3 regions of the Thalassospira indica genome follow, and region 3 is predicted to be linked to each of the others. Evidence: predicted binding sites of a transcription regulator. Region 3 holds the regulator's gene; each other region holds the start of a gene.
What was found. Region 3 encodes PhoB, which activates phosphate uptake and scavenging genes when phosphate is short. Its sites were predicted from a motif close to TNTCATAAAACTGTCA; they were not measured.

Region 1 (8,005 bases), 590 kb from region 3:
CAGATGCTGGATTTCCATCGAACGTTCGGGTGTCAGGTTGAACTTGCGGCCATCGATATGGCTTTTAAACGTCACACCTTCTTCTGTGATCTTGCGCAACTTCGCCAGCGACATGACCTGATACCCGCCACTGTCGGTCAGGATCGGCTTGTCCCAGTTCATGAATTTGTGCAGACCACCCAGACGCGCAATGCGTTCTGCACCCGGACGCAGCATCAAATGGTACGTATTGCCCAAAAGGATCTGCGCACCCGTGTCGGCAACGTTTTCCGGCAACATGCCCTTAACCGTGGCGGCCGTCCCCACCGGCATGAAAGTCGGCGTATCAATGACGCCGTGCGCGGTGTGGATGCGCCCCAGACGGGCCTTGCCATCTTGGGCAAGCAATTCATAACGAAATTCGGTCATCGGTTCTTATGTCCGTGCATCAATTTTGTTGGCGCATTCAAGCAGGCTGCAATCGCCATAGGAATAAAAACGGTATTCGTTTTCGATGGCGTGGTTATAGGCCGCCTTCATCCGGTCAAACCCCGCAAAGGCCGAGACCAGCATAAACAGCGTCGAACGCGGCAGGTGGAAATTGGTCAGAAGCATGTCCACCGCGCGGAATTTATAGCCCGGCGTGATAAAGATGTCGGTCTCTGCCTCGAACGGTTCAACCACCCCGTCTTCGCGCGCCGCACTTTCAAGCAGTCGCAGCGACGTCGTGCCGACCGCAACCACACGTCCGCCATTGGCACGGGTTTCGTTGATCAGATCGGCGATTTCCTTGCTGATCGACCCCCATTCGGCATGCATCTTGTGGTCATCGGTGTCATCCACCTTGACCGGCAGAAACGTGCCCGCCCCGACATGCAGCGTAATCGTGCGGCGATTGATCCCGCGCGCATCCAGATTGGCCAGAAGTTCCGGGGTGAAATGCAAACCCGCGGTCGGGGCTGCGACCGCGCCATCCTTTTGCGCAAAGATGGTCTGATAATCGGATTTGTCCTGATCATCGCCACCGGCGTCACGCCGGATATAGGGCGGCAGCGGCATAACGCCGTATTTCTCGAGGGCCGCAATCAGGTCAGCACCGGACTTGTTAAAGCGCAAGGTCACTTCGCCGCCGTCCTTCTTGGCAAGAACTTCGGCTTCGAATTCTTCATTGACCTTGAAGGTTTCCCCGATGCGCAGCTTCTTGGCCGGCTTTGCAAATGCCACCCAGGTGCCAAGGCCTTCCTGTTTATGCAGGGTAACTTCAACCTTGGCATCCCCACGTTTGCCAAACAGGCGGGCCGGGATCACACGCGTATCATTGGATATCAGCAGATCACCGGGACGCAAAATATCGGGCAATTCGCGCACGATGCGGTCCTGCATTCCTTCGCCTGACAAATCAAGCATACGGGCCGCATCGCGCGGATTGGCCGGATGTTCGGCAATGCGTTCGCGCGGCAATTCAAAATCGAACAGATCGACTTTCATGGATCAGGGAAATTCCGCTCAATTAAAAAACAAATGAAGGGGCGTCTTATGCGCCCCTTCGCAATAAATCACAAGGCCACGGTCAGCATATCTGAACCGCCCCGGCCATGCATCAGGCCGGTCTTAGCCCCGGACTGGTTGCGCATCGGCGCGCGGGGTAACCACGGTCATCAGAAGGCGGAACGGTGCCAGACACGTCAACGCCATGATCATCTTGGCTGCGAAATCACCCATCGCCCACGTATCCCATGGAAGACCGGTACCGGCAAACGCAATCGAGAAGAACAGAGCGGTATCAACCGCCGAGCCAATGCCCGACGAAATCAGCGGGGCTTTCCACCAGCTTGCACGGCGCAGTTTGTCAAACACGGTGACATCCAGCATCTGGGCAATCAGAAAAGCCGAACCCGATGCGATGGCAATGCGCGTATCCGCAACGATCAAGGAAAGAACAACCGCCAGCGCAAAACCGGCCAGCACAACAACCCGTGCCGCCGCCGCACCACGTGCACGGTTGGTCAGGTCGGTAACAAGGAAAGCGACCGGATAGGTAAAGGCACCATAGGTCAGCCAGTCCGCCAGAACGCCGGGCAGCGGGTATGCGACCAGAATGTTCGATGCGACAACGGTCACCGCCATGGCGAGGACACCGAAAATGATCGCTTTCATCTCTTAGCCCTTCTCATCAAATGAACCCACGCATAACAAAACTCGCGGCCCACCATACTGGGCGACGATCACGAACGGATTCTGTGTAACTTTGGTGCGGCTGTTTACGCGCAGACCAAAGCCCGGTCAAGGAAAAACGGCGATCAGGAAAACCTGATCGCCGCTGCAGATCGCTGCAAGTCGCCCCGGGGAAAATGGGGCGCCGCGCCGCGAAACCATATTCGTTTTAAGTTACAGCATGATGCCGCGAATGGTGAAGAACAGAAGCGCTCCGAGGAAGGCACCGGCCGGAACCGTCACCACCCAGGCGGTTGCAATCGTCACCGCATAACGACGGCGCACCAGAAGACGCTTGCGCATTTTCTTCTCGGCCTTTTCGGCCTCACTCGGGTCAATCTGGCGAAGTGCTTCGATATGTTCATCGCCCTGTTCGTTTTCAGGACGATCCACCAACATCGGCGATGCGACCTTGCGACGACGATGCGACAGGCTTTCACGCAGGAAACCAACCCCGAACACGGCACCAACCGCAATGTGCGTCGAACTCACCGGAAGGCCCAGTGCAGATGCGACAATCACGGTAAGGGCCGCCGACAATGCAACCGTATAGGCACGGATCGGATCAAGCTTGGTGATCTTTGATCCAACCGTCTTGATCAGTTTAGGACCAAACAGGATCAGGCCAGCAGAAATACCAAGCGCGCCGATGACCATCACCCAGATCGGGATCGGGGCCGAGGTCACGATCTGACCGCTATCAACTCCGGAAACAATGGCGGCCAGCGGACCAATCGCGTTGGCAACATCGTTCGAGCCATGCGCGAATGACAGCAAGGCTGCTGAGACGACAAGCGGAATGCGAAACAGCGATGCGATTTCCTTGCGACGGCCGGTCATGCTGGCCGAAGCACGGAAGACGGCCTTGCGAACCGGGATCACGGTCAGGAAGAACGCGGCAACACCAATGGCGATCACAACCGGTGTTTCGGCCTTCCAGATTTTCTTCACACCCTTCATCATCAGATACATCGTGAAGGCCGAGACCATGACACCGACCAAGATCGGAACCCATTTGCGCGCAGCAGTCACGCGGTCTTCGGTGTAAAGAATGCGGAATTTGATAAAGGCCAGGAACCCGGCAGCAATCAAACCACCCAGAACCGGCGAGATCACCCAGCTTGCGGCGATTGTGCCCATGGTCGGCCAGTTCACCGCCCCAATGCCAACCGCGGCCATACCAGCTCCCATGACACCACCAACAATCGAATGCGTGGTTGATACCGGCGCGCCAAACCAGGTGGCCAGGTTCAGCCAAAGGGCTGCGGCCAAAAGGGCTGCCATCATCGCCCAGACAAAGGTTTGGGCATCGGGCATCTGGGTGGGATCGATAATGCCGTTCTTGATCGTGCCGACAACATCGCCACCGGCAATGATCGCACCAGCGGCCTCGAAGATGGCCGCAATCAAAAGGGCGCCAACCATGGTCAGCGCCTTGGAACCCACCGCCGGACCAACATTGTTGGCAACGTCGTTGGCCCCGATATTCAGCGCCATATAACCACCGATAACGGCGGCGGCGATCAGGAAGCCACTTTGCGGCAGTCCGCCCATGTGAAAGGCGACAAACGCACTACAGGCAAGCAGGAAGACAAGTGCCAGACCAAGCTTCGCACTGATCGATGCTGTTTCACCCAGCCCCGCATCCATGCGTTTTTGCCACTTGAGATCCTTATCCAGAGCAGTTTTCTTTACCGACATAATCAACCGTTACCATCAAAGGGAATCGACGGGCGGATCATGTCGAAGCCGGACCTCTTTGTTAAGGTTTTTTTGCTGTTTTATGACGACCTTCGGTCAAGCCGTTGAAGACAAAGAAAAACGGCCCCACAAAACGGGGCCGTTTTCCAACATTTTCAAGGGATTTGATATCAGCGACCGAACTGGTTCAAAAGCCCCTTCAGCAGGCCTTTGGCCGCATCCTCGGCAGAGCCGCCACCAGAACCACCCGTTCCCGATGAATCGTTACTTGATCCGCTGCCACCCAGCGCCTTGTCGATCAGGTTGTCGAGAACCCGAACCGCAACCTTGTCCATGCGCCCGGTGATGACCGGATCGTCGATCTTGCCTTTGGCATAGACGCTGAACGGCGGCAATTCTTCGATCTTTTCAGAGAAATCGAAATCAGCCTGCGTATCCATCACCCAACGCGGCAAATCAAGGGTCGCATCCGCATCCGCAGTGCCGACCCGCGACAGTGCTTCGACACGGGTGGTTTTGGCAATGCCGTTGGTGATGGTCATGTCCGCTTCAAGCGATTGCATAAGATCGTTGTTGCCAACACCTTCAACCACCATGGCCTGCGGGCCCTGACGAAGCAGTGCTTCGATATTCAGGCGCGGATCCGGCGACCGTTTGTCGGCATTACTGAACCGCACATTGTTCAGAACCAGATTGGCCGTACCGTTCAGGGCCGATACCAGACGGCGGGATGTATTACCCTGCGCATTGGCATCAAATGTCAGCCCCAGTCCGCCAAGGATGGTGTCACTTGCCACCCGGATCGGCACAAGGCTTTCGATCCGCGCACTGTCCAAACGACCAGCAAGGGCCAGTTTGGGCACATCAGTATTACGTGCATCAAAGGTGCCGTTAATCGCAAGGTCACCCTGCCCCAGAAGCCCGGTAAAGCTCGGAATGCTGAGAAGCCCGTTAACCAACGTTGCCTTCAGGTCCGGATTGATCAGGCTATAGGTATCGAAATCAAGCTGATCCAGGGCAACCGCAATATCAGCATCAATCGAACGAAGGGCCGAAACATCAATCACGGTGTCATCCCACGGCGTGCCGTCGCGGGCATCAACGCGGGTAACCATCGTGGTTTTCGGCAGATTGAATGCCGCCTTGCGCGGGCCACTGCCCATACCGGGCATCAGGCTTGCCCGCTTGTCTGCTGGCAGGAACGGATCTACCACAAGCTTGCCACCGGAAAGTGCGACAGAAAGCTTGGGCTGTGCCTGTGAACCATCAAAGCGCACGTTACCCGACGTTTCAAATGCGCCGAGGATAAGCTTCAGGCCGTCGACGGCGACATTCTGCGCATTGCCCTTCACAGTGCCCGAAACCGCCAGTCGGCCGAGATTGCCCGATGGCGTGTAGGTTGGTGCCAAAAGCTCCAGCGCACGGTTCAGGCTGGATGCCTGCACGGCAAGCTTGCCATCAATGCCGGGATTACTGCCGAGCATTTCCGAGACAACGCCATCAAGAGCAACTTGCAAAAGCGGGTTGGACACATCAAGTGCAACCGTCGGTCCGGTAACCGGGCCATTCAGATCCAGATTTGCCTGAACACTCTTGTAACTGCTTGCCGGTGCCGGAAGGGTAATACCAGTCAGCTTTGCCAGCGGCTCCAGCGTTTTGGCCGTGATACGCACGGACAAATTATCAAACGCCGGCACATCGGCCGAACCGTTGAATGCGCCCTTTGCACTGGCGGCAAGGCCTGCTGCATCGGCAACCGCAAAATTGGTCAGGGTAATATTCGGACCATTGAGGCTGCCATCAATTGAAATGCCACGTACCGATACGCCAGAGGAGATGATCTCATCGGCGGCCAGTCGGTAATTGGCGGCCATGCCTTCAAGGGGGGCCAGCGCATCCTTGATGATCTTGACCATATCCTGCTTGGCAGCAGAAGCATTGCCCGCATCCGATGAAGATGATGCAGTACCGGACGATGCAGTCCCGCCCGCCTCAGAAGTCGTAGAGACGGAAACGTCCGCATCCGGCGCAGCTGCGATATATTGATCAAGGTTGATCCGGTCGAGCTTCAGACCAATACCCAAGGCAGGCAGGCCCGATCCGCCGAGATTGGCAACAACAGCCCCGCGAATGGCGGTATCATCGACCCGCAGATCAAGATCGGAAATATTGAGTTGTTCGGACGTACCCTTGATGCCGCCGGTCAAGGAGAACCGGCGAAGACGATCAGCACGAATGCCGTCGACATCAACACCCAACCAACGCATGACCGCACGAATGTTTTCGGACGCCACTTCATAGCTAAGTGCGGCACTCAAGTCCGGCGTAGTGCCGGAAATACTGCCAAAGACAGATACATCTGTCCCGCCGGGAAGACCGGCAGAGACTTCGTTCAGCGTGATCTTGCTATTGGCGATTGCTGCATTGATCCGGGCATTATGGACCGGTGTCTGATTGTAGATCAGGGTTTCAACTTCGAAATCAATCGACGCCTTCAGATCCGCCGGGATCGCCGGTGCATTGGCAGCACCGTTTTTCTTGACCGAGCTTTGCGACGGGATCGACTGTGCGCCACCTGCCGCGTCGCTTGATGCTTCTGGCGCGCTGTTGGCGTCACCGGACGCAGGTGATGCGCCTGTATTGCCCATATCGGCCAGAACAAGGATGCTATCGAGATCAAGCTGATTGAAGCGAAGCGCAACATCAGCATTGAGGTTCGGTTCCTGATCAATGGCAATCGCGCCAGACCCGCGGGTTTCACCAAACCGGATCGAAAGATCATTGAGCGTCACCGATTTGGCATTGGCCGTGATGTGCCCGCCAAGATCAAACGGCTTGGCCGCGATGTCGGGAATGTCGGCATCGTCGCCTGCAATCCGAAGGGCGGCTTCACGCAGGTCATCGAAATTGCCATCAATCTCGCCGTCGAAACCGGGGTTATCCGTTGAAAGATCGACACGCCCGGCAACGGTCACACCGCCATCGACCTCGTCAATGCCCAGTTTCAGGCTGACTGGGAACGGTGCAGTCTGGCTGATCTGCCCGACATTCATCGCAAATGTCAGCGGAATACCGCGATAGAAAACATACCCTTCACCCTCCATCGGGCCATTCAGGGTCTCTGCCGATATACCAAGGGTAAGGCCTTCAATCCGTTCTTCGGAGCCCGGCGCGCGATAGATGATGGTCGCGTTTTCAATTTCCAGACGGTCGACCTGAATGGTGCTGGCGAAATCACTATCGGTGCTGTCAGTGGTATCCGTTGTGCCCTCGGCACTCTCGGTTGGTGCCGGTGCGCTTTCAGTACCCGTACCCGGCGTGCTGATTGTTCCCGCGTCCGGGCCGGAACGTGCGGCCTGTGCTGGATCAAATACCAGATTGTTCGAACCATCTTCAAAGGTCTCAATCGCGATCACCGGATTGATCAGGCTGACTTCGGTCACCTGTACATTGCCGGTCAAAAGCGGCATCAGCGCAACGGAAACCCGGACCTCGTCAATCGACACCATTTCGGCATCCTGTGCGCCCGGTACATTGCCAAGGCTGACATCCGTTGCCGACAGGGATGGTGACGGGATCAGCGACATCGACAGATCGCCCGCAAGATCAAGCTCGCGTCCAGTCGCCTCGCGAACAGCCTGGCTGACCTCGGCCTTATAGCCATTCCAGTCGATCAATGACGGAATGATCAGCAACGCGGCAACAAGAACCACGAGAAGTGCACCAATTGCGACAAGGATTTTTTTCAACAGTCAGGCTCCGCTAGATCGCATGGTCGCCCCGCCAAAAAGGCCGCGACCCACAAAGGTTTGATTTCTTGTTCGAAAGCATAAGGCTCGTGATGACTCTCGCAACAGAAAATGGCCAAAGATTAAAGCTAATTTCAGGCAAGCTTGATCCATCCGTAACGCCGGGATCGTTCGATGTGTTCCATCGGCACCATCTTCATGTGTGTCAAAGCAGCGCTTTGATCAAGCATCCGGCAGATATTGCACTGTTTTGAAACATTAAAAATAGAACCGGAATCCACGGAAAGAAAACCTTTAACGCCGTTTGCGAATTTACCAACCGGCGAAATACGTAGTTTAAAATCAATTGGATGGTGGAAATC
Region 2 (8,005 bases), 1.7 Mb from region 3:
CAGAAAGCCCGCGACCGGCGGCATCACGGGCAATACCAGCCCCGTTGATGCCGCCGCCAACGACCAGAAGGTCGTAAGTTCCGGTCACGTTAGATCACCTTTTTACGCAGGTAAGCTGAAATGGCTTCGCCAATAATGACCAGACCAATGATTGCCAGAAGGATCGTGGCAACCGTTTGCCATGCAAAGGTATCAATCGCCCCCTGAAGGATGATGCCGATCCCGCCGGCCCCGACCAGACCCAGAACCGTGCTTTCACGCAGGTTGATGTCCCAGCGCAGAATGGATACGGCAAAGAAGGTCGGCATGACTTGCGGAATGACGCCATAGACCAGAATCTTGAAGCGCGATGCGCCAACAGATTCCAGTGCCTCGATCGGGGCACGGTCGATTTCCTCGATCGCCTCGCCCAGCAATTTGCCAAGGAAGCCAAGGGACCGGAAAATGATCGCCAGAATACCGGCCAAAACACCCGGTCCGAACACAGCCACAAACAGCAGTGCCCAGATGATGGTGTTGACCGAACGCGACGACACCAGAATGAACCGGCCAAGCCAGAGCGTGAAACGGTTCGGTGTGGTGTTCTGTGCCGCGATCAGTGCAATCGGCAGGGACAGGAACACGGCAAAGAAGGTCGCGATGGTTGCGATATTGACGGTTTCCAAAAGCGTCCAGCCGATTTCCTGCCAGCCTTCAAGCGATGGCGGGAACATGCGTGCAAACAGATCGCCCATCTGTTCCGGGGCATCCCAAAGCCACGGCCAGATGATGTTGATCGTTGATAAGGACCAGACGACAGCCAGCGCGACCAGTGCGGTCAGGCCATAACGCCGCCAGCGTTCCTTGGTGGTGTAGCGGGACCATTCGCGATTGGCGATTGCTTCCGGTCCGGTAGGTTGGGTGGTGGCTACCATAGGTTCCTCCTGATCCGGCCGCTGATGGCCTCGCTGACAAGGATCACACCGATGATGCAAAGGGTAATCGCCAGCGCAAAGTCATAGTCATAACGCCCAAAGGCATTAAGAAGGGTCGATCCGATACCGCCCGCGCCAACGATGCCAACAATGGCAGAGGCGCGCAGGTTGCTATCAAGCTGATAGATCGAAAGGCCGATCTGACGGGGCATGATTTGCGGGATCACGGCATAAAGAAGGGTGACAAATGTCGCCCCGCCTGCAGCACGGATTGCCTCAACCTGGCCCCAGTCGATTTCCTCGATCCGTTCGGCCAGCATTTTGGCAACGAAACCGATGGAATAGACCGTCAGCGTCAGAATGCCTGCCAGCGGGCCAAAGCCGACCGCTTTGACAAACAGGATGGCGACAATGACCGGGTGGAAGGAGCGGGCAACGATGATCACGCCACGCCCGATGGTATAAAGCCATTTCGGTGCGATGTTTGACGCCGATGCAAAGGCAATTGGGACGCTTAACGCCAGACCGAGCAGGGTCGAGACAATGGCGATCTTGATGCTTTCCATAAAGCCGTCAAACAGCAATTCGCCACGGATGAAGCTTGGCGGGAAGGCGCCCTTGAAGATGCGGATCGCACGCGGGACACCGTCCTGGATGCGCTCCCAGTCGAATGGCAGGGTTGTGATGGCCCACCAGACATAGGCAACAACAGCAATCAGAAGTCCCCAGCGCAACATCGGGTTGGCAATAAAGGGGGGCTTCTTCCATGTGCGGCCCGTTTTTTGAACGGTGCTGCTCATCGTGCGGCGACCTCACGCAGGTGGGTGCTGCTTTCGGCGTCGCCGCGTTCTTCGGCGGGCACACCGGCATAGATATCGTCCATGGCGTCATTGGTCAGGTCGACCGGCTCGCCATCGAAAATGATGCGGCCAAAGCGCATGCCAACGATCCGCTGGGTATATTCCTTGGCTTCGTTGACGTTATGGATGTTGATCAGAACCGGCAGGTGCAGCTCGGATGCGAGCGCGCGCAGCAGTTCCATGATCTGACGGGATGTTTTCGGATCAAGCGATGCGGTCGGTTCATCGGCCAGCAGGATTTCAGGTTCCTGCATCAGGGCGCGGACCACACCGACACGCTGGCGTTCACCGCCGGAAAGTTCATCGGCACGTTTGTCGGCATAATGGGCGATGCCGACGCGTTCCATCAGATGAAAGGCGCGATCAATGTCTTCCTGCGGATATTTGCGCGTGACCGCGCGCCATGCCGGAAGATAGCCAAGGCGCCCGGATTGCACGTTTTCCATCACTGTCAAACGGTCGATCAGGTTGAAGCCCTGAAACACCATGCCGATGCGGCGGCGTGCCAGACGCAGCGCCTTGCCTTCAAGCTTGGTCAGTTCCGTGCCATTGAGTTCGATGGAGCCCGAAGACGGTTCGACAAGGCGGTTGATACAACGCAGCAGGGTACTTTTGCCTGCGCCTGATGCGCCGATGATGGAAACAACACTTTCGCCCGGCACTTCAAGGTTCAGGTTCTTCAACACTGCCTTTTCTTCGCCATAGCGTTTTACAAGTTCTTTGATACGCAGCATTGCGTTACCCCGAATGAAATGGGTGGCACAGGGCCTGCGAAGGCAGGCCCTGCAAAGTTCGGATCGATTGGAAAATCAGGAATTACTTCAGGTTGTCCGGGGTGTATTTCACACCGTTGGCAGCCTGAATTTCGCGGATAACCGCCCAGTCTTCCTGATAGGTGATCGGCAGGAACTTCGACACACCCTTGAACTCTTCACCAAGGGCGGTGCCCTTCATGTCAAAGGTAAAGAAGGCTTCCTTGATCTTTTCGACCAGTTCCGGCTTCAGGTTGTAGGCGTAGTTGAACGAAGTGGTCGGGAAAGGCTTGCTTTCATAGATGATTTTGACTTCGTTCGGATCATAGAGATCGCGCTGGGCCATACGTTCGACAACTTCGGACGCAACCGGGGCGGCGTCATAGTCACCGGCAACAACGCCCAGGATCGACTGATCGTGCGAACCGGAATAGACAACTTCGTAATCCTGTTCCGGAACGATGCCCTGACCCGGAAGCAGTGCACGCGGTGCAAGGTTGCCCGAGTTCGAGGTCGGCGAGGTATGGGCAACGCGTTTGCCCTTAAGATCAGCCGGGGTATCAATGCCGCTGTCTACACGGGTGTAGAGCTGAAGCGTGTAACCAAAGCGACCATCATCCGCACCCATCAGGGCAAACGGAACCGCACCGGCAAGGTTGACGGCAAACGGGGTCGGACCGGTCGAGAAGCCGGCAACGTGCAGGCGGCCTGAACGCATGGCTTCGACTTCTGCCGAGTTCGACTGAACGGCAAAGAAGTGAACGTCCTTGCCGGTTACTTCTTCAAGATGCTGCAGGAACGGGTCCCAGATATCGGCATAAACCGCCGGGTCTTCGACCGGGGTATATGCAAAGACAAGAGTGTCCGGATCGACCTGCTGGTCTGCGGGCGGGGCATCGGCAACAAGGTCGCCGTCCATGTCGCAATACATCGGGTCAAGATCGCCGCGTGCAATGCAGTCATCTGCCGCCGCGGCCGGGGTGGATGCCATGCCGACCATGCCGATTGCGGCAAGGAGGGTGGTGAGCTTTAAACTGTCGGTTTTTTTCGGAATTGAAAACACTGTTTTCGAACCTTTCTTCCCTGTGAATGACGGCTTTCCGCCGTTTTTGAATGTGGTTTTGTTGTTTTTATTGTTGCTTTAATCAACATTATGAATTTGAAAAAGTTGGAAAATCAACACAAAACTGTAACAAAATGTTTCGCTCAGGATTGCTAAGATGCCTGCTATTGGCACAAAACCGGCCATAATTGAGGGGGATGTGGCTTTGCGTTTGGGAAAAAAAGAGCGGCAGCGTCGTATTCTGCAAGAGTTACAGGTTCACCCTCATGTGAGAGTTGCCACACTTGCAGAGCGATTCGATGTTGCAACCGAAACCATCCGTCGTGATCTTGACGCGCTGAGCCGTGATGGATTGATCAAACGCGAGTTCGGTGGCGCATCGGCGCGGCCCATGGGCCATCAGCCCGATCTGGCAGAACGCCAGTTATCGGCGGTGGCCGGGTTTGAACGGATTGGCATGCTGGCGGCTGACATGGTGCGGTCCGGCGATGTGGCCATGATTGATGCAGGCTCAACTGTGGCCCAGATTGCGCCGTTTCTGGCGGCCCGCACGACAAAACTGCCACGCACGTTTCTGACCAATTGCTATGCGGTGGTGCATGGCATGGCCGAACTTGCCGATCATGATGATGTTTTGATGTGTCCCGGCCAGTTTGACCGTCGTGAAAACGCGGTCTATGGCAACGATACCGTCGAATATCTGCGCCGTTTCCACGCCAATATTGCCTTTATCGGAGCATCGGGAATTTCGCGGCAGGGCTTTAGTGACGTTAACCGCCGGGCGGTGGCCGTCAAACGCGCGATGATGGAACGGTCTGATGAAACCTGGCTGATGGTTGATCATACGAAGTTTGATCAACGCTATCTGGAAAATGTCGCCCCGCTTGAAGCGCTTACCGGCATCATCACGGATCGCAGACCCGAACCGGAATTCGCATCCCAGCTTGAACGGGCGGGAATACGGCTTTTGGCGTGGTGCGATGAAAAACATGGTCTGGCATGAACCGACTGGCCTGAACCGATAAATAGATCGATCAAACCGCAATTTGGTCGCGGTTGAGTTTGCGTTCGTCCTGATTCCAAACCATATTTCCCGGCACAGCGCGTTATTGTGTTGAATGCCGGGTTCCCGCCCCGGTCAGTTTGTTTCTGACACGGAGGATTATGATCGTGACCAATCCAGTGACCACCCGTACCGAACAGGACACCATGGGCGAAATTGATGTGCCTTCTGATCGGTATTGGGGGGCGCAAACCCAGCGATCCAGACAGAATTTCCGCATTGGCGGTGAACGGATGCCTGATGCCCTGATCAAGGCGTTCGGGGTTCAAAAACTGGCGGCTGCGCGCGCCAATGCCGCCCTTGATAATCTTGATCCGGAACTGGCCAAGGCGATTGAGGCTGCCGCATCCGAAGTGGCCGAAGGCAAGCTTTTGGATCACTTCCCATTGGTCGTCTGGCAGACCGGATCGGGTACCCAGACCAATATGAACACCAATGAAGTGATCGCCAACCGTGCGTGCGAAATTTTGGGCAAGCCGATGGGCAAGCGCGAACCGGTCCATCCCAATGACCACGTCAACCGCGGCCAGTCATCGAATGACAGCTTCCCGGCTGCCATGCATATCGCCGCCGTGGTCGAGATCGAGGAAAAGCTGAAACCCGCCCTTAAGCACCTGCGCACGACCCTTGGCGCCAAGGTCGAAGCATTTGGCGATATCGTTAAAATCGGCCGCACCCATATGCAGGATGCGGTTCCCCTGACCCTGGGGCAGGAATTTTCCGGCTATGCCGCGCAAATCGCACTCGGCCTTGATCGGATCGACGATGCGCTTAAGCGCCTGCGTAAACTGGCACAGGGGGGCACGGCGCTTGGTACCGGGCTGAACGCGCCGGATGGTTTTGATGTTGAGTTTGCCAAACAGGTGTCAAAAATCACTGGCCTTGAGTTTAAAACGGCGGAAAACAAGTTCGAAGCCCTGGCTGCCCATGACGCCTGTGTCGAGATGTCGGGTGTCATGAATGTGCTGGCGACGTCGCTGATGAAAATCGGTAACGATATCCGTCTGCTTGGTTCCGGGCCGCGTTGTGGTCTGGGTGAGCTTGTGCTGCCCGCCAACGAGCCGGGATCCTCGATCATGCCGGGCAAGGTCAATCCGACCCAGGCCGAGGCATTGACCATGGTCTGCGCGCAGGTGATGGGCAATCATGTTGCGGTCACGGTGGGTGGTTCGAACGGTCATCTGGACCTTAACGTGTTCAAGCCGGTGATTATTTATAACCTTCTGCAATCCATCCGCCTGATTGCCGATGCATCGGTCAGCTTTGCCGATAACTGCATCGCCGGGCTTGAGGCCGATCAGGAAAAGATCGCGCACTATGTCGAACAAAGCCTGATGCTGGTGACCGCCTTGGCGCCGCATATTGGCTATGACAATGCGGCGGCCGTGGCCAAGAAGGCGCACAAGGAACGCAGTAGCCTGAAGGAAGCCTGCATCGCGCTTGGTTTCCTCGATGGCGATCGCTTTGATGAGCTGGTCCAGGCCCGCGACATGATCTGACGTGATGTCTTAAGGTATCGAAAAACAAGGCCGGGTATCGCACCCGGCCTTATGTTTCCGCATCATGAAAAGTATCAAGGCGTCAGGACGAAACAGCCCCCGTGCAATGATCAATGTCATTGCAGGTGTGGTTTAAATCGGGCATATCCAACCCATGATCACGTGCAAACGCCATAACCGCCGTTCGGGCGGAATTTCCCTGCGCCGTGTCGTTCAGACATGGCTGGTGGCGTTTTTTGTCCTGTTTGCGGGTGTCACCCAGTCCGGGCTTGTCCCGGCATTGCTCAGCGGTCAGGCGACCGGTGTTGCAACCGCATCCGCAGCGGAAATCGCGCCGGGTGGTGATTACGTTCTGATTTGCACCCCGGCGGGCATCAAGCTTGTATCTGCTGATACGCTTGATGGTGTCGTGGCATCAAATGCGTCCGGTCAGGCCGACGAAATGCCGACCCACGCGTTTTGCCCGCTTTGTGCAAACCATCACGGGGCGATGGCGGCGATTGATTTGCCCTATGTCGCGCCGGTGCCGGTCATTCATGATGTCAGCTATGCCAAGGCGATTGCCTTTGTCGCGGTCAATGACATCCCGCGCGGTCGCCATTCCCGGGCACCCCCGGTTTCCATCTGATTTCAAAGACTGATCAAAACACGATTACTGAAATCGCAGACCTGTGGATGCAGGCTGCTTATAGGATGGAATATCATGAAAAAGCTTTTTGCAATTGTTGCGACCGTCGCGTCGCTGTTTATCGTTACCAACGCCTTTGCCGCCGATATCGAAGTCAAGGATGCCTGGGCGAAGGCATCCAAGGGCATGGTGCGCAATGGTGCGGCCTTCTTTGATGTTGTGAATACCGGTGCCGCGGACCGCATTGTTAGCGTGCGCAGTGACCTTGCAGAACGTACCGAACTTCACACCCACATCATGGAAAACAATGTCATGAAGATGCGTGAAGTTCAGGGCGGTGTTGACGTGCCGATGCATGGCTCTGTGCAGTTCAAACCGGGCAGCTATCACGTCATGTTCATTGGCCTGAACAAGCCGCTTGAAGAAGGCGAGAAAATCGACATCACGCTGGAATTCGAGAAGGCCGGTGATGTGCCTGTGACCATTGATGTTCTTAACACCATGGCGATGGGGCCGAACGGCGGTGCTGGCATGGGGCATGGTCATGGCAAGATGAAAATGAACAGCAACTAAGGTTGCGCCACCACTGAATATTCAAAGGGGGAAGGTTTGCGCCGACCCCCTTTTTTCGTCATGATGGGGCAACCAAAACGCTCGGTTACAGGGAGCCCATCATGTCTGACGACATCACTATTGACGATCTGATCGCCAAGCTTGGCCTGCAACCCCATCCGGAGGGCGGCTATTATGCCGAGACCTTCAGGGCGTTTGAAACCTGTAATCCCGGTAATCGGTATCTGGGGGTGCGCAGCACGGGGACGGCGATCTATTACCTTCTGACGCCCGACACTTTTTCAGGCATGCATATCCTGACCAGTGACGAGATTTTCCACCACTATATCGGGGATGCCGTCGAACAGCTTCAGCTGTTTGAGGACGGCACCCACAAGCGGGTCGAGATCGGCAAGGACTTGCTGGCCGGGCAGAAACCGCAAATGGTGGTGCCTAAAAATGTCTGGCAGGGGGCGCGGCTTAAACCCGGTGGCAAGTTTGCGCTTTTGGGCTGTACCGTTGCGCCGGGTTTTGATTTTGCCGATTTCTCCATGGGCAAGCGTGCGGCACTGACGGCGAAATGGCCCGCCGCGTCCGAGCTGATTGCAGCATTGACGCGCGACTGATTTTCAGGCGAAAGTACGTCGTCACCAACTTGGGGTTGTTTGGTGTGG
Region 3 (8,005 bases):
TAAACAGGACCGTGCCCAGCAACATGGTGCCACCATCACGGACCACGGTGACCCGCGAGGCCGCAACGGGTTTCAGAAGCGCCACCGCACCGAGAATAAGCAGGATATTGGCAATGTTGGAGCCAACAACGTTGCCCATGGCGATATCGGCCGTGCCCTTGAGCGACGCATTGAGCGAGACGACAAATTCCGGCGCCGATGTCCCGGCGGCGACAATCGTCAGACCGACGATCACCTTGGAAACGCCCAGCAAAAGTGCAAGACCAACCGCCCCCCTTACGATGAATTCACCACCTGCTGTCAGGAGAACAAGACCCGCGATGATCTGAAGATAGGGGATAAGCTGTTCCAAAATATCTGCTCGTTTCAAAAGCGATTAAACCGGCCCTTTGTCGGGCCCGCGGAAGATGGCATTTGGCGGCGCGAATGGCAAGTCATCAGGCGGTGACAATTGCCACAGCACCTGATCGCAGGATTCCGTGGTGAATTTCGCAAATGCCGCAAATTTACCCACGACTGGCAGGGTTATTTTCGTTATCGTTGTAATCTCGTTATTTTCAGGGATTTAGGTCCTGATACCCATTGATTATTTGACCGCCTTCCGGAACGAATTTCGCCATGCATCACAGCGTCCTGTTTGAGCTGTTTCTTATTCTGACTGCCGCGATCATTGCGGTGCCGATTGCGCACAAGCTGCGTGCGAATTCGATCATCGGCTTTCTGATTGGCGGGTTCTTTATCGGGCCGTTCGGCTTTGGCCTGATTTCCGAACGCGAAGACATTTCCACGGTTGCCGAACTGGGCGTGGTTTTCCTGCTGTTCATGATCGGGCTGGAGCTTTCGCGTGATCGTTTGCGGGTGATTGGCGGGCGGTTTGCCGGTCTGGGCGTTTTGCAAATTCTGGTGTCGATGGCAGCCCTTCTGGGGCTTCTGGTTGTCATGGAATTCCCGCTGCCGACGGCCTTGGTGATTGCCGGCGCCCTTGCGCTTTCATCGACCGCGATCATTCTCAAACAGCTTTCCGATGACAAGCAGCTCAATACCCGGTTTGGCCGTGCGGCCCTTGCCATTTTGTTACTGCAGGACGTGGCGGTTGGTCCGTTCCTGATTATGGTGCAGGCCGCAGGTGACGCCGGAACGGAAACAAGCCCGTGGATGAGCATCCTGCTTGGTTTCGGGTCGGTCGCGTTGTTGTTGCTCGTCGGGCGCTATGTGTTGCCGCGGCTGTTTCGCTATATCGCGTCGCTCAAGAACCCGGAACTGTTTGCCATCGGCACGCTGTTTGTTGTGCTGGCGGCCAGCACCTTGACCGAGGTTTCCGGGCTTTCGATGGCGCTGGGGGCGTTTATCGCAGGGGTGATGTTGGCCGAAACCGAATTCCGCCATCAGATCGAAGCCGACATTTCGCCGTTCCGCGGCGTGTTCCTGTCGCTGTTCTTTATGTCGGTCGGCATGTCGGTTGATGCCGACGTTGTGTATAACGAATTTGGCACCATCGTCATGTGGCTGGTGCTGTTGCTGGTGATCAAGACGGCAGTTTTGTTCGTTCTGGCACGTGCGATCCGGTTTGAAACCGGCCTTGCCATCCGGGTAGCCATGAGCTTGGCCGCCGGCGGTGAATTTGCCTTTGTGATGTTTGCCCTGGCCGCCCAGAATGGTGCTGTACCGCTTGAAATGGCTGCGATGCTGATCCCGGTGGTGGCGATTTCGATGGCGCTGACCCCGACCCTGATCAGCCTTGGTCACAAGATCGAGGAAAAGCTTCATCCCAAGGAAGAAGACCAGCTTGGCGTGATTGCCGAAGAGTCCGAGGGCATCCACCAGCATGTTCTGGTGATCGGAAGCGGCCGCGTTGGACGGGTTCTGGCCCGGTTGCTCAAGACGCGCAACATTCCGTTCCTGGTGCTTGATAGTGATGCACAGCAGGTTTCGCGGGGCCGGGCAGAAGGATTGCCGGTTTACTTTGCCGACGGGTCCAGACCGGAAACTTTCCGGGCTGCACATACGGATGAAGCAAAAATTGCGGTTGTTGCCATGGGGAACCCGCATGCGACCGAGAAGACGGTCGCCCTTTTGCGCCAGCATTACCCGCATCTGAAGATCTTTGCCCGTGCGCAGGACATCACCCATATCGGGCCGCTGTCGCGCCACGGGGCGGATGCCGCCATCCCGGAGGTTCTCGAAACCGGGTTGAGATTATCCGATCACGTTTTGGCGGCGTGCGACGTGCCGCAGGAAGACATTGATGCCGAAATCGCCAAATTCCGCCGCGCGGACATGCTTTTGATGAATGAACTGGCGCCGCGCCCGCAGCGCAAACCGTCAGGGTCGGAGAATGCGGACAAACCGGCGAAGAAAGAAACCTGAAGACGTTACGACGTTAAAACAAAACCCCCGCAGCAAATCGCTGCGGGGGTTTTTTAATTAGATCAGGCTCTAAACCGGGTTAGGCAGCGGTTTCAGAGTCCAGCGCATAGCCCGCGGCACGGACCGTGCGGATGATATCGCGGGTGCCCTTGACGTCATTGAGCGCCTTGCGCAGGCGGCGGATATGAACGTCAACCGTGCGGGTTTCGACATAGATGTTCGGCCCCCAAACCGCGTTAAGCAACTGTTCGCGCGAGAAAACCCGCCCCGGATGTTCGAGGAAATAGCGCAGCAGACGGAACTCGGTCGGGCCAAGATGGATCGATTTTCCATTGCGGCTGACCCGGTGGGCGGCGAGATCCATTTCGATGTCGGAATAGATCAACTGCCCTTGTGGTTGCGCCGGACCGGACCGGCGCAAAAGTGCGCGGATACGGGCCAGAAGCTCGCCAATGGCAAACGGCTTGGTGACATAGTCATCAGCCCCGGTATCAAGACCGCGGATCCGGTCGCCTTCTTCACCGCGTGCAGTCACCATGATCACCGGCAAATCGCGGCTTTCAGGCTTGCGGCGGATCTGACGGCAGACCTCGATCCCCGACATTACCGGCAGCATCCAGTCGAGCAAAACCAGATCGACATGGGTTTCAGCCAGAATTTTCAACGCTTCGTCACCGTCACCGGCTTCGACAACCTGCATCCCCTCGCGTTCGAGGTTGTAGCGCAACATGGTTACGATTGCTGCCTCGTCCTCGACGATAAGAACCGTTGGGTCCATCTTCTATGCTCCCGTGTCAGTCATTCGGTTCGACAACAGCGAAGTTCGCTGCGTCGTTTTTTGGCCGGTCAATCCCCGGCAGGTCTTCGCCCTTGATCCGGTAATAGATCGTTTCGGCGATATTGGTTGCGTGATCACCGATACGTTCGATGTTCTTGGCAATGAACAACAGATGGGTCGATGCGGTAATGTTGCGCGGATCTTCCATCATGTAGGTCAGCAATTCGCGGAACAGCGAATTGTACATATCGTCGACTTCCTGATCGCGTTCCCAGACCCGGTGGGCCTTTTCGGCGTCGCTTTCGATATAGGCATCCAGGACATCCTTGATGATTTCCTGGGCCAGCTTGGCCATGTTCGGGATCGCCTGAACCGGGCGGATCGGCGGGATCTGGTTCAGGACCTGCGCGCGTTTGGCGATGTTTTTGGCAAGATCACCAATGCGTTCAAGATCGTTTGACAGCTTGAGCGCGGTCACCACCTGACGCAGGTCATCAGCCATCGGCTGACGCAGGGCCAGAAGACGGACGGCAAAGTCCTGGACTTCCTGTTCGAGCACATCAATGCGCTGATCGGACAGGATGACTTTCTCGGCCAGTTCGGAATCGCGTTTGACGATGGATCTGATCGAGGAAATAAGCTGGCTTTCAGCAAGCCCGCCCATTTGCGAAATGATGTTGTTCAGACGGGTCAGTTCCTCGTCGAACGAACTTACGATATGGGTATGTTCATCAGCCATTTATGCGTACTCCTGGCGTCGCTTAACCGAAGCGGCCGGTAATGTAACCCTTGGTGCGTTCGTCCTTCGGGTTGGTAAAGATCTGATCGGTTTCACCGACTTCAACCAGCTTTCCGAGGTGGAAGAACGCGGTGCGCTGCGACACACGGGCGGCCTGCTGCATGGAGTGGGTCACGATCACGATCGTGTAGTTCGAACGCAACTCGTCTATCAGTTCCTCGACCTTGGCGGTCGCAATCGGATCAAGGGCCGAGCACGGCTCATCCATCAGGATGACTTCCGGGCTGACGGCAACCGCGCGTGCGATGCAAAGGCGCTGCTGCTGACCACCGGAAAGACCGGTTGCCGGTGACTGCAGGCGATCTTTGACTTCTTTCAGAAGACCGGCACGTTCGAGCGAGGTCATGACGATTTCATCAAGTTCGTCACGCGAATTGACCAGACCATGAATACGCGGGCCATAGGCCACGTTGTCATAGATGGTTTTCGGGAACGGGTTCGGTTTCTGGAACACCATGCCGATGCGCGCGCGCAGCTGAACCACGTCGATCCGCTTGTCATAGATGTCGCGACCATCCAGGGTAACGTCACCTTTGATCGTCACACCGTCAATGGTGTCATTCATCCGGTTCAGGCACCGCAGGAAGGTGGATTTACCACAGCCCGACGGACCAATCAGTGCGGTTACCTGCTGTTCGGGGATATCAAGGTTGACCTCATAGAGGGCCTGATTGTCGCTATAGAAAAGATCGAGCTTGCGCGCGGTCATTTTCGGGTTTTCGACCGACGGCTCCGCCGTCATTGCGCTCTGGGATACAGCAGCCATTTTACCACTTCCGTTCAAATTTTTTGCGCAGATACACAGCCAGTCCATTCATCAGGACAAGGAAGGCCAGCAACACCATAATCGCTGCCGAGGTTTTCTCGACAAAGGCACGTTCCGGGCTGTCTGCCCACAGATAGATCTGGACCGGCAGAACCGTTGCCGGGTCAAGCGCCCCGCCCGGGATATCAACAATAAAGGCCACCATCCCTATCATCAGAAGCGGTGCAGTTTCCCCCAATGCCTGTGCCATACCAATGATCGTGCCGGTCAGAATGCCCGGCATGGCGAGCGGCAAGACATGGTGGGTCACGGTCTGAACCGGTGATGCGCCAAGCCCAAGAGCGGCCTGACGGATCGACGGCGGCACCGCCTTGATCGCCGCACGCGATGCGATGATGATCGTCGGCAAAGTCATCAGCGCCAGCGTCAAACCACCGACAACCGGGGCCGAGCGCGGCAAATGCATGACATTGAGATAGACCTCAAGCCCCAGCAGACCAAACACGATGGATGGAACCGCGGCCAGGTTGTTGATGTTGACTTCAACAATCTGGGTGAAGCGGTTCTTGGGCGCGAATTCTTCGAGATAGATCGCCGCCAGAACCCCAATCGGGAAGGACAATGCCAAAGTCACAAGCAGGGTATAGAACGAGCCAACAGCCGCCCCCCAGATACCGGCAAGTTCCGGTTCGCGGGAATCGCCACTGGTAAAGAAGCGGGTGTGGAACTGTTTTTCCACCGCACCGTCAGCAACCAGTTCGTTATACCAAGCGACTTCGTTGTCATTGAGGCGACGGTCGCCTTCGTCAACGGTGGGATCGATATAGCCCTTGTTGAGCATGTCGAAATCATCACCGGAAATCAGCCAGATGGTGCGCGTTTGGCCAATCAGGCTCGGATTTTCGAGAACCCGTTCGCGCAGATCATAAGATGCGCCGCCTGAAACGATGCCATAGAGATCACGTTTGTCACTGCGCGAGGTCACATCCGGGAACCGATCACGCAGCGCCTGTTTGACCAGACCATCAAAGTTCGCGCGCCCGATCACGTCGGGATCGCCGGTCCGGTCCGGATCGATCACAGCCGGATCAAAGGTCACTTCGAGCTGGACATAGGTCTGGTAAAAGGCGCTGTAGCCTTTAGAGCCGATCGAGAGTGCCAGCGTGCAAAGCGCCAGCAGCGCCAAACAGATCGCAACCAGACCATAGCTTTTAAAGCGGCGTTCGGCCGCGTAACGTTTCTTGATGTTACGGGCGATTTTCGGGCTGTCCCAGTCAACCGGCTTGCGCAGATTGTCAGAGATCACTTTGGCCGCAGCTCTGTCTTCCATAAGAGATGCCATATCAGTCATATTTCTCGCGATACTTCTGAACAACCTTAAGGGCAAATACGTTCAGCCCCAAGGTGACAAGGAAAAGAACCAGCCCCAACGCGAAGGCCGAGAGGGTTTTTGCACTGTCGAACTCCTGGTCGCCGACCAGAAGCGTCACGATCTGCACGGTAACAGTGGTCACCGCCTGAAGCGGGTTCACCGTCATGTTCGCGGCAAGACCAGCGGCCATCACAACAATCATGGTTTCACCAATCGCCCGCGAAACGGCCAACAGAACCGCCCCGACAATACCGGGCAAGGCGGCCGGGAAAATCACCTGCCGGATGGTTTCCGATTTGGTCGCCCCCAATGCATAGGACCCGTCACGCAGCGATTTCGGCACCTGCGACATCACGTCATCAGACAGCGAGGACACAAACGGAATGATCATGATGCCCATGACAAGACCGGCGGCCAGCGCACTTTCCGAACTGACATCGAGGCCGAGGATCGCGCCATTGTCGCGCAAGAACGGTGCCACGGTGAGCGCGGCAAAGAAGCCATAGACAACCGTTGGCACGCCCGCCAGAATTTCAAGTGCGGGTTTGGCAACAGCGCGAAATTTAGGCGCGGCATATTCGCCCATATAAATGGCCGAAAACAGGCCGACCGGCACCGCGACACACATGGCAATCAGCGTAATCAGCAAGGTACCGACAAACAGCGGAATCATGCCAAACGCCCCCTCGGACGCCACCTGATCGGCACGGATCGCGGTTTGCGGGCTCCATTCCAGACCAAACAGGAAGTCGAGCGGGTTGATCTTGCTAAAGAAATGCAGGGTTTCGAACATCAGTGAAAACACGATGCCGACCGTTGAAAGGATCGCAATCGCCGAACAGACAATCATGATCGCGCGCGAGATGCGTTCAACATTGTTGCGCGCGCGCATATCCGCTTCAATCCGTCGATAGGACAGGACAAGACCGGCAAGCGCAACCGACAGCATGACAACCACCAGCGCCGCATTGGCGATGGTTTGCAAATTGGCAAGTCTGCGCCCGGCATCAACAATTTCCGGCGACACGGTGAGATGTTCACCGCCACCGGCGGCGATCTGGGAAATGCTGTTGAGCGCCAGCGACAGACGACCGGAGTCACCAACTACTTCCTGCGGCAGGTCCGACACGATCAGGGCTTCAATCACCGAGCCCTGGAACATGTACCAGATCAAAAGCAAAAACAGCGCGGGAAGCCCGCACCATGCTGCTGTGTAGGCCCCGTAGTGAACCGGCAAGGAATGAAGATTGCTGTGCCGGCCACCAGAAAGGGCAACAGCCCGCTGGCGTCCGAAATAAAAGGACAGCGCGCAAAGTGCGGCAACCGCGAGCAACAGGAAAGACAGGGACATTATTTGAGATCCGTTCGCCAGATGAGCCTGCAAAGATCAGTTCGTGAGGCCAATAGGACAGAAACAATAAACAAATCAAGCAATGATATAAAGAAACCGGTGGCAGAAAAGGCTGCCACCGGTTGAAAGATCGCGTTACATGCTCAGCGGCGAAAGGTTCATCGCAGCGTTACGAACAGCTTCACGCTCAGCGGCATCCATCGGGATCAGGCCACGGTCAGCAAGGTAACCTTCTTCACCCCAAGCTTTGTCAGCGGTGAATTCAGCAAGATATTCCTTGATGCCCGGAATGGTGCCAACGTGCGCGTTCTTCACGTAGAAGAAGAGCGAACGGGAAACCGGATAGTCACCAGCAGAGATTGCTTCGAAGGTCGGAGCAACGCCACCGATCATCGAGCCCTGGAGCTTGTCGCCGTTCTGGTCAAGGAAGGAGAAGCCGAAGATGCCAAGTGCATCATGGTTGGCTTCGAGTTTCTGAACGATCAGGTTGTCGTTCTCGCCAGCTTCGACATAGGCACCGTCTTCACGAACGCCAGCGCAAACAGCTTTGTGCTGATCTTTGTTGGTGTCTT

Region 1: the regulator PhoB is predicted to act here: its motif matches at 3,967-3,982, upstream of DY252_RS06590 (inorganic phosphate transporter).
Region 2: the regulator PhoB is predicted to act here: its motif matches at 3,704-3,719, upstream of phnD (phosphate/phosphite/phosphonate ABC transporter substrate-binding protein).

The regions. Positions count from the first base shown of each region.
Region 1 is NZ_CP031555.1:1,402,350-1,410,354, reverse strand. It holds gene tgt (tRNA guanosine(34) transglycosylase Tgt) at 1-408, opposite strand, end outside; gene queA (tRNA preQ1(34) S-adenosylmethionine ribosyltransferase-isomerase QueA) at 415-1,467, opposite strand; gene DY252_RS06595 (VUT family protein) at 1,591-2,136, opposite strand; gene DY252_RS06590 (inorganic phosphate transporter) at 2,368-3,894, opposite strand; gene DY252_RS06585 (AsmA family protein) at 4,065-7,643, opposite strand; gene DY252_RS06580 (hypothetical protein) at 7,778-8,005, opposite strand, start outside.
Region 2 is NZ_CP031555.1:3,815,979-3,823,983, reverse strand. It holds gene glpD (glycerol-3-phosphate dehydrogenase) at 1-88, opposite strand, end outside; gene phnE (phosphonate ABC transporter, permease protein PhnE) at 90-914, opposite strand; gene phnE (phosphonate ABC transporter, permease protein PhnE) at 908-1,714, opposite strand; gene phnC (phosphonate ABC transporter ATP-binding protein) at 1,711-2,508, opposite strand; gene phnD (phosphate/phosphite/phosphonate ABC transporter substrate-binding protein) at 2,591-3,589, opposite strand; gene DY252_RS17955 (DeoR/GlpR family DNA-binding transcription regulator) at 3,747-4,592, shown strand; gene fumC (class II fumarate hydratase) at 4,754-6,151, shown strand; gene DY252_RS17945 (DUF2946 family protein) at 6,306-6,779, shown strand; gene DY252_RS17940 (copper chaperone PCu(A)C) at 6,855-7,352, shown strand; gene DY252_RS17935 (cupin domain-containing protein) at 7,454-7,957, shown strand.
Region 3 is NZ_CP031555.1:807,567-815,571, reverse strand. It holds gene DY252_RS03950 (calcium/sodium antiporter) at 1-352, opposite strand, end outside; gene DY252_RS03945 (cation:proton antiporter domain-containing protein) at 619-2,367, shown strand; gene phoB (phosphate regulon transcriptional regulator PhoB) at 2,447-3,145, opposite strand; gene phoU (phosphate signaling complex protein PhoU) at 3,162-3,884, opposite strand; gene pstB (phosphate ABC transporter ATP-binding protein PstB) at 3,907-4,710, opposite strand; gene pstA (phosphate ABC transporter permease PstA) at 4,712-6,061, opposite strand; gene pstC (phosphate ABC transporter permease subunit PstC) at 6,054-7,433, opposite strand; gene DY252_RS03915 (PstS family phosphate ABC transporter substrate-binding protein) at 7,569-8,005, opposite strand, start outside.